One region of the Caproiciproducens lactatisolvens genome, then DNA from elsewhere that is predicted to be linked to it. Evidence: riboswitches for the same ligand, from Rfam matches in the RefSeq annotation. Region 1 holds a riboswitch; the other holds the start of a gene.
What was found. Region 1 has a riboswitch for fluoride ahead of ACRQV7_RS00330 (redox-sensing transcriptional repressor Rex). Riboswitches for the same ligand answer to the same signal wherever they lie in the genome.
Positions count from the first base shown of each region.

Region 2: it holds a riboswitch for fluoride, as region 1 does, so the genes downstream of both, ACRQV7_RS11260 (inorganic diphosphatase) here and ACRQV7_RS00330 (redox-sensing transcriptional repressor Rex) in region 1, are expected to answer to the same signal.

Region 1 covers NZ_CP195750.1:65,788-70,207, forward strand. Annotated here, with positions in the region: gene ACRQV7_RS00310 (oleate hydratase) at 1-527, shown strand, start outside; gene ACRQV7_RS00315 (universal stress protein) at 595-1,377, opposite strand; gene crcB (fluoride efflux transporter CrcB) at 1,434-1,790, opposite strand; gene ACRQV7_RS00325 (fluoride efflux transporter FluC) at 1,790-2,179, opposite strand; fluoride riboswitch at 2,314-2,385, opposite strand; fluoride riboswitch at 2,517-2,587, shown strand; gene ACRQV7_RS00330 (redox-sensing transcriptional repressor Rex) at 2,685-3,119, shown strand; gene ACRQV7_RS00335 (MutS-related protein) at 3,141-4,420, shown strand, end outside.
Region 2 covers NZ_CP195750.1:2,304,087-2,308,506, forward strand. Annotated here, with positions in the region: gene ade (adenine deaminase) at 1-1,629, opposite strand, end outside; gene ACRQV7_RS11260 (inorganic diphosphatase) at 1,771-2,310, opposite strand; fluoride riboswitch at 2,374-2,446, opposite strand; gene ACRQV7_RS11265 (sensor domain-containing diguanylate cyclase) at 2,521-4,420, opposite strand, start outside.

The DNA of each region.
Region 1 (4,420 bases):
GCGACAAGCCCGGCAATTACGTCAAAAAAAGCATGCGGGAATGCACCGGTAAGGAAATCTGCATGGAGTGGCTGTATCATATGGGAGTACCGGAGGCCGAAATCCCCGCGCTTGCCGAAAAGAGCGCCAACACGATTCCCTGCATGATGCCGTACATCACCGCGTTCTTCATGCCCAGGGCAAAAGGGGACCGCCCTCTGGTCGTCCCGAAGGGCGCCGTCAATTTCGCCTTCCTCGGTCAGTTCGCCGAGACCGCGCGCGACACCATTTTCACCACCGAATATTCCATCCGCACCGGCATGGAAGCGGTGTATACCCTGCTGAACGTCGACCGCGGCGTGCCGGAGGTCTGGGGCAGCGTGTATGATGTGCGGGACCTGCTGAATTCCACCGTATCCCTGCGCGACGGCAAGAAAATGACCGATATGGAGCTTGGGTTCAAAGAGAGGCTTGCCATGAAGCTGCTTCTGAAAAAAACCGAAGGCACCGACATTGAAAAGCTTCTGAAAGAGCATCACGTGGTTTAAGATATGATTGAAATCACGCCCCTGCGGTCCGACGGCCGCAGGGGCGTGATGTATCCAAAGCCGCCGGTTATTCATCCAGGCTTTCAAACCGTGCGATATAGTGAAATTTCAGCAGAGACGTCATACTCGGGTTGACGACCTCGATTTGGTCGAGCTGACGGAATGCAATGCCTGCTTCCAGACGGATTTCTCTTTCCTCTCCTTTTTTCAGGTCATAATGCTCCGGCTGGCCGTTTTGCAGCGGGGCGGACCATGTGCCGCCGTCCGGGTCGTAGGCGCTGTGGTTCAGGCGCAGCTTTCCCTCCAGCACCGTGATGCTGTACACGCATTTGCCCGCCTGCACCGGAAGCAGGCAGGAACTGGGCCGGAAGCTCATCTGGCCGCTCAGCGTAACGATATCGTCCATATGCCGGCATTTCAGCACATTCCCCGGCGATTTTTCACTGGGCATATTTTCCGGCACGATCATAACGATGCATTTCGCGTATTTTACGACATAGGCTGCAACCGAGCCGATTTTCTGGGACAGGCCGGTCTTTGTGGATTTGGTCATCACGATAATATCGATTCCGTCCTGCTCTGCACATTCGAGGATCTGATCGCCGGCCCGCCCGAAAACGACCTGCTTACGCACGGGATAGCCCGGCAGCTGTCCGGCTACCGCGTCCAAGGTGGATTTCAGCTGCGCTTTGGATTTTTGCAGTTCCTCTTCCGAATACATCGTTTCCGTGTCTTCCCGGACCATAAGCAGTACGATGCTCACATCCTCCGGCGTATAGAGCGATTTGATCAGACCGACCGCCTGCAGGCTCCGCGCTGTTCCGTCGATCGGAAGTAAAACCCTTCTCATAACAACACCTCCGTAAACTCAATGATTTCCGGGAAAACGGCGTCCCCCGGCTCGTTTTAAAAAAGCTTCCCCGTTGTGTAACCCATCGAAAAACAAAGAAGTCCGGCTGCCAGCGACAATACGATAAACAGGAGGGACTCCCTGACGGCGTCGTGCTGCATGAGCTGCACGCTTTCAACGGTAAAGGTGGAAAAGGTGGTAAAGGCGCCGCAAAAGCCGTCGCCCAGAAGCAGATAGGAATTTCCGCTGATGCCCAGCCCGCAAAAAATCCCCAGGAGGAATGCGCCCGACAGGTTGATAAAAAAGGTACCGAAGGGAAAGGTGTGATTTTTTCTTTTTGAAAAGGCGGCTCCGATCTGATAGCGGGCGATTGCGCCGCAGACGCCGCCGACGCTCAGTAGGACGAAATCCATCAGGCGCGCCTCCGTTCCATCCGCTTTGCGGTTCTGATCCCGAGCCACGCGGCGGCAAGGCCCGGCAGGACGGAAGCAAAAACGTAAACCGCCGAAAGAAGGACATTTCCGGAAAGGCCCAGCAAAACAGCTTCTTTGCAAAGGGTTGAAAACGTGGTATATCCTCCCAGCAGGCCCGTGGTGATACCCAGGCGCACTTCGGCGCTCACCGGGAATTTTTTTGCGAACAGGATGGTCAGAAAGCCTAATAAAAAGCTCCCGCTCACGTTAATCAGAATCGTGAGAATGGGACGGTAAAGTTCGTCAAAGGGCAGAGGAAGCTGATGGACCGCGCACCTCAGGATGGTTCCGGCCGCCCCTCCGACCGCGACAGCGATATTTTTTTTCATAGATACCCCCCAATTTGGCATTTCCATTGCTGCGACCAGGCCTTATTTGCATTCCTGTTTTTACAAACAGGGCCTGAACTGTAAATTTTTCTGTTTTGCGGAAGGGGAAAATAAAAAGCTGACCACTTCCTATGATTCCCATAGAAGTCATCAGCTGAAAAGCAATTTTAGCAGCGCTAAGGGAGAACTTCATTCCCGTTTCTGCATTATAGCAAATTATGACGGATTTTTCAACCTTTTCTCCGTTTGCGTACGGCTTATAAGGAAAAATGCAGGCAGGCGCCATCCACTGAACGGAATTTTATTGCCCATTGATTTTTATAAAAGCATGTTCTATAATAGCCTTGGGAATGAAGTACTCCCGCGGTAATACCGAAATGCGTGAAAGCTGATGACTTCTGTTTGGAAGCCATCGGCTTTTTTGTCGTTGTCAGGCTGTGGCGCCCGGAAAAGGCCGCGGCAGCGCGGTGGCTTCCGCATCATAAAAAACAAAAGAAGGTGCGGTATGGAAGGAATCAATCCTGCCTCCGGTCCGAAGGCCGTCCGGCAGGACAGGAAAACAGACGCCGTCGTCCTCGTCGGTGTCGGAAAGCTGGGAAAGGCGCTGATGAGCTACGCGGGCTATTCCGCATACGACCTTGATATTCTTGCCGGGTTTGACATTGACCCGAAAATCATCAAAAAAGGCGCGTACGGAAAGCCGGTGTACCCTGTTGGCAGACTGAATGAAATCTGCCGCCGGCTGGACGCGAAAATCGGAGTGATCACGACGCCCGGAAGCTGTGCGCAGCCGGTATGCGACGCGCTGGTAAAAGCCGGAATCGTCGCGGTCTGGAATTATTCCTCGGTACGGCTGAAGGCACCGCCGCATGTAATGGTGCATCACGAGGATATGACCGGTTCGCTCCGGCGTCTTGCCGAGTATGCGTCAAAGCACTAAAAACAGGAAGAGGTGTGCAATGTGTTTTACAGTATCTTATTTCCGGCTGAGGAGCAGTGGAAAAAACCGAGGAAGGAGGCTGCGCCGGACTGCTTCAGGGACCTTTATCTTGACCAGATCTTCCGGCCGATCCTGAACGGCAGAAAAGAATATGGGCTCGAAGGCTTCTTCTACACTTCGCTTCGCGACAGCGATACCCTTATCTACCGGCAGAAAGTCATGCGGGAGCTGGAAGACGACGGGCTGCGCGGATTCTTTTCCGATTTTTCACAATCCATCTATCGCCTCAGCCAATCCATGGAAGCCGTCAAAAAATCGCTCACATCCGAAAACAGCTATGAAAATCATTATCTGACCAAGGGACGTCTGCTCGACTGTGCGGACAGCTACTGTACGGAGCTTGCCGGGCTGACAGACGGGCTGCGGGACCGGACGCTTTGCTCGGACGGACTGCGCGGCTTTATGAAGTACCTGGCCGCCTATACGGGCACGGAGGCGTTCACGGAGCTTCGGGGACAGATCGGCCGGCTGCGCGAACAGCTTTCTTCCGTGGAATACTGCATGCTGATCAAAAACGGGGTCCTCCGTGTCCGGAAATATGAGGGGCAGGAAGATCACAGTAAGGAAATTCTCAGGCTGTTCGACAAATTCCGTCAGGGGGACGGGACGGATTACCGCCGCAAGCTTTCCGAAGAACCGTACGCGCAGCATGTGGAGGCGGCCGTGCTGAATATGGTCGCCTCCTGGTACAAGGACATTTTTGAGAATCTGGACCATTTCTGCTTAAAATATCTTGATTTTATCAACCCGACTGTCGCGCGGTTTTCCCGTGAAATTCAGTTCTACCTCTCCTGGCTGGAATATATCCGGCCGCATCGCGGGAAAGGGCTCCCGTTCTGTTACCCGAAATTGTGCGAAAACGCGGAACACCTTTACGACAGGGACGGCTTTGATCTGGCTTTGGCTTCGTCCATGGGAGATGCCGGGCAGCCGGTGACGAATGATTTTGAGCTGAATACACCGGAGCGGATCATTGTCGTGACCGGGCCCAATCAGGGCGGAAAGACGACCTTTGCCCGCGCCTTCGGGCAGATCCATTATCTCTCCTGCCTGGGGCTGTGCGTGCCGGGAAGGGAGGCGGCGGTTCTCCTTTTTGACAATATCTTCACCCATTTTGGGCGGGAGGAGGATTTGTCCACCCAAAACGGAAAGCTGCAGGACGATCTCGAACGTCTTCACGAGCTTCTCGGGCACGCTGCCTCCCGGAGCATTATCGTCATCAACGAGATCTTTTCCTCCAC
Region 2 (4,420 bases), 950 kb from region 1:
GATTTCAGCCATTTCCTCCACCGGCTTGTCGTTCATCAGGCCGGCGATCGGGAGCGGAACCGTCCCCAGAACCCTGCCGTTCTGTACGGCGGTCATTCCCCCGCCGCACGCGATCAGCGTATTGGCGGCCAGCGCCATGTCCTCGTCGTTGGTGCCGATCACCAGCAGGTTGTGCGCGTCATGCGCCACGGTGGAAGCCATGGCCCCGCACCGGATACCAAACCCTTTGACAAAGCCGAAGCCGGCCTTTCCCGTTTCATGGTGCCGCTCAAAGACCGCCGTTTTCAGGACATCCTGTTCGACGTCGGAACCGACCCGCCCGTTTTCCACCCTGAGCGAAACATGCCGTTCGTAGGAGCCGACCCTGGCGGGGATCACTTCAATGACGCGGGCGGTCACACGGTCGCCCTTCGCGGGAATGGCAAAGGACTCCGGTGTAATGGGATTTTTGATATGCATGGATTCCGTCGCCCACTTCGGGTAATGATAGGGCGGGAGCTTTTCGGTAAGCTTTCCGTTTTCCGCCGCAACGGCGCCGTTGATCAGCACCCGCGTAACGTCCAGCCTGTCCAGACTGCCGATAAAAACGATATCCGCGCATTTCCCCGGCGTAATGGACCCCAGCTCATGGTCCATCTGAAAGCACTGGGCGCAGTTGATGGTGACCATCTGAATGGCAGTCATGACGTCGATTCCCTCTTCCACCGCGCGGCGGACGATGTGGTCCAGATGCCCCTGATTCAGCAGGGTGTACGGGTGCGTATCATCGGAAATCAGCACTCCGAACCGGGTGTCGATTTTATTTTCCGTAATGCTTTTCGCCACCTCATGAAGGTCGCGCCACGCCGAACCTTCCCGCAGCATGGCGTACATGCCGAACCGCATCTTTGCAAGGGCGTCCTGCGCACGGGTGGACTCGTGGCAGCAGCGCACGCCGGAGGCAATGTAGGCGTTCAGCCCACGCCCCGTCTCCGGCATGGAGTAATGACCGGTCACGATCTTGCCCACCCTGAGCGTCTCGGCGACCTCGCCGTGCATCTGCGGGTCCGAGTTTAGCACGCCCGGAAAATTCATCAGTTCCCCAAGGCCCACCACGCTGTCCCACCGCATGGTCTCGGCGATCTCCGCCGGACCGATGGAGGAGCCGGTATCTTCAAAGCCGGGAACGGCGGGAACACAGGCCGGTGTGGTGACCATCGTTTTCAGCGGAGTCCTTTTGGAGTCCTCGATCATGCAGGAAACCCCGTCCAGCCCGAGGACATTGCAGATTTCATGCGGGTCCATATAGATTCCCACCGTGCCGTGAAGAATGACCGCCCGCGCGTATTCCCCCACGCTCATCATGGAGGATTCCACATGCATATGCCCGTCTAAAAATCCGGGGGCGATATACTGACCGGCTGCGTCCAGGACGGTTGTGCCTTCTCCGATACAGTGCTTCGCGTCTCCGACAAGGGCAATCCTGCCGCAGGAAATGGCCACATCGGTATCCGGCAGGATCTCCCCGGTACAGACATTCACCAGCCTGGCGTTGATAATCACGGTTTCCGCCGGAACGGCGCCCTGCGCGACCGCGGCAAGCGTCCTGCCGGATTCCCACAGCGGAGAAGTACAAAACTTGTTAATCATCACAGCACCCCTTTACATGTTTTTCATTCTATATTAAACGTCATCAAAATGCCTGTCAAGCATCTTTTACTGCCGTAAAATAAAAAAGACGCCCCGCAGCGGTCAAAAACCGCCGGAGCGTCCGTTCTTTACAGGGGGAAATCAGGCGTTGGTCCCGCCGAATTTTTCAGTGTAAGCGTCGATGCTTTCCTGTATAATCCGTTTTGCGTCCTGCACGCTGCGGATGTAATCCACCGCGGTGGCTTTGCCCTCCAGTTCCTTATACACCGCAAAAAAGTGAATCATTTCGTCAAAAATATGCGAGGGCAGCTCGTCGATGTTCCGGTATTCGTTGAAGGTCGGGTCGCCGAACGGAATCGCGATGATCTTGTCGTCCACAAAACCCCCGTCCTCCATGGAGATCACCCCGATGGGGTAACAGCGCACCAGAGAGAGCGGCTGAATGTCCTCGGAACAGAGCACCAGCACGTCCAGCGGATCGTGATCCGCCGCATAGGTACGCGGAATAAAGCCGTAATTCGCCGGATAATGCGCGGAAGTGTACAGGATACGGTCCATGGAAAGAAAGCCGGATTCCTTATCCAGCTCATATTTTGTCTTGCAGCCCTTGGGAATTTCAATCACCGCGAAAAAGCTGTCCGCATGAATTCTGTCCTGAGAAATCTCGTGCCAAATATTCAAAAAAGTCCCTCCTGCATCTTAAATTTTCTGATTTGCAAATAAAAAAGCCGACAACCCGCTGTGTATATCACAGAAGTCATCAGCATAAAAGCAATTTTAGCGTTCGCTACGGGAGAACTTCATTCCCAGTTTTTATTATAGCACAATAGAAAACATTCTGTCAATAAACAGGAAAATAAGAGAACCGGCAGAAGCCCCGCAGACGGATTCTCATTCCTGCTCAAACCACCGGACACAGTCGCGCCCCTCTTTTTTGGCCAGATACATCGCCTTGTCCGCGTGATTGATCAGGTCGTACAGGTTCACCTGCTCCCTTTTTCCCCTTGCGACGCCGATACTGACGGTCACATGAATATGGTCGTTACCCTCACAGGAATAGCTGCAGCTTCTTACTTCCCTGTTCAGCTTTTCCGCCAGCAGGCCGACGTCCTCCTTTTCCATGTCCTTGAGGAAAATGAGGAATTCCTCGCCGCCGTACCGCCCGACCACCGCGCTGACCGGGATACACCGTTTGCAGATATTCGCAACGTTTTTAATGATTTTATCCCCGAACAGATGGCCGTATGTATCGTTGACGGCCTTGAAAAAATCGATGTCAAGCATCATTGCGTAAAAATCGCAGCCGGCTTCCCTGGCCGAAATATATTCCATAATGCCGAGCTTCATCAGCTGCCTGCGGTTGTAAATACCGCTCAGCTCGTCATACAGGGCAAGTTCTTTGATTTTTTCATAGGATTTTGCGTTCTGAAACGCTAAAATCGACTGCTCCGTATAGATATCCACCAGTTCCAGGTCTCCGGCAGAAATCTCCCTGCTTTTGCTGACAATCATTTTTATGACGCAGAACAGCTTGTGATTATAGTAAAGAGACTTCACGATCAGGCTTTTTCCGTCTTTGCCCCGGGTGTAAAGATCGTGCACGCGAACCTTTTCGCCGCCGTTTCGGTTCTCGGACTGATTTTGATCCCTGAGGACGATTCTCCCGGAATACCTGCGGCAGACCACTTTTTCGTGATTCAGTTTGGTCACAATGTAACCCAGGCTCTCATTCACCCGCAAAACCATGACGGCGCTTTCAAATTCGATAATCTGATACAGATTTTCCAGAATGCTGACCAGAAGGCCCTCGATTTCCAAAGCGGAAACCATCGCTCTCAGACCGTTGTTCAGTTTTTCCGTAATACTCCTTTGCTTCATTTCGTATTCCAGCTTCAGATTTTTGATTCCGACCTCATTGGCCAGCTTTTCGTTCAGCAGATCGCTTTCCCTGAATCTTCCTACCTGCAGGAAGATCTGGATGAACGTGACGACGAGCATTGCGATCGGAGTATAGTAAAGGTTCATTTCGATCAGCCCGTTATTTTTCAGGATATCCACAATGGACAGGAAAAACAGGAGCAGGACGCTTAAAAGGTTGATTCCGGCGTTTTCGTATTTTTTTCTCATTGCGCGCATCAGCGTCACAAGGCAGTTGGCAACGGTGACGGGAATCATCGCTTCCAGCAGAACAACGGGATACAGCATATACCGGGCCGGAAGAAAAACGCCCACAAAAACAATGGCGGACACCGCTGCTCCGCTGACACGCATAAACCTTCTGCTCGACAGTTCTTTATACTGATAGTAAAAGAACAGGCACAGCAGCTGGATCACCACGAAATTGACCAGGTACAGTTTGGTGTTGAATTCAAAATTGATGCCGGGGAAAATCTTATTGAAATAGCACTCGCCGTAAAGCAGCGGACGCAGGGAGATGGCCGCTGCAAAAAGCGCCAGACAGATATGGGCCTTGTCGTGAGAACGCACAAAATACAGCAGAAAGAAAAATACCGCCATTACAAACAGGGATGAAAAGAGAAAGGTGTCCATAAACAAGCCCTGATCGCCCAGCCGCTGGATCTGCTGCTGGGTTCCCACCACAACGGGAATCGTCAGGCCCGAACGGAAATAATCGAAGTTGGAAACCTCTATCAGAATTTCCGTGTCTTCCCGCTGTGTCTGAAAGAAAACCGACTGCGTCGTCCACTCCGGTCTGGATTCCGACGCGTTTTTCCCGACCCGGCCGCTTTCGAAGCGTATGTTTCCATCGATCCACAGCCGGTAGGAAGAA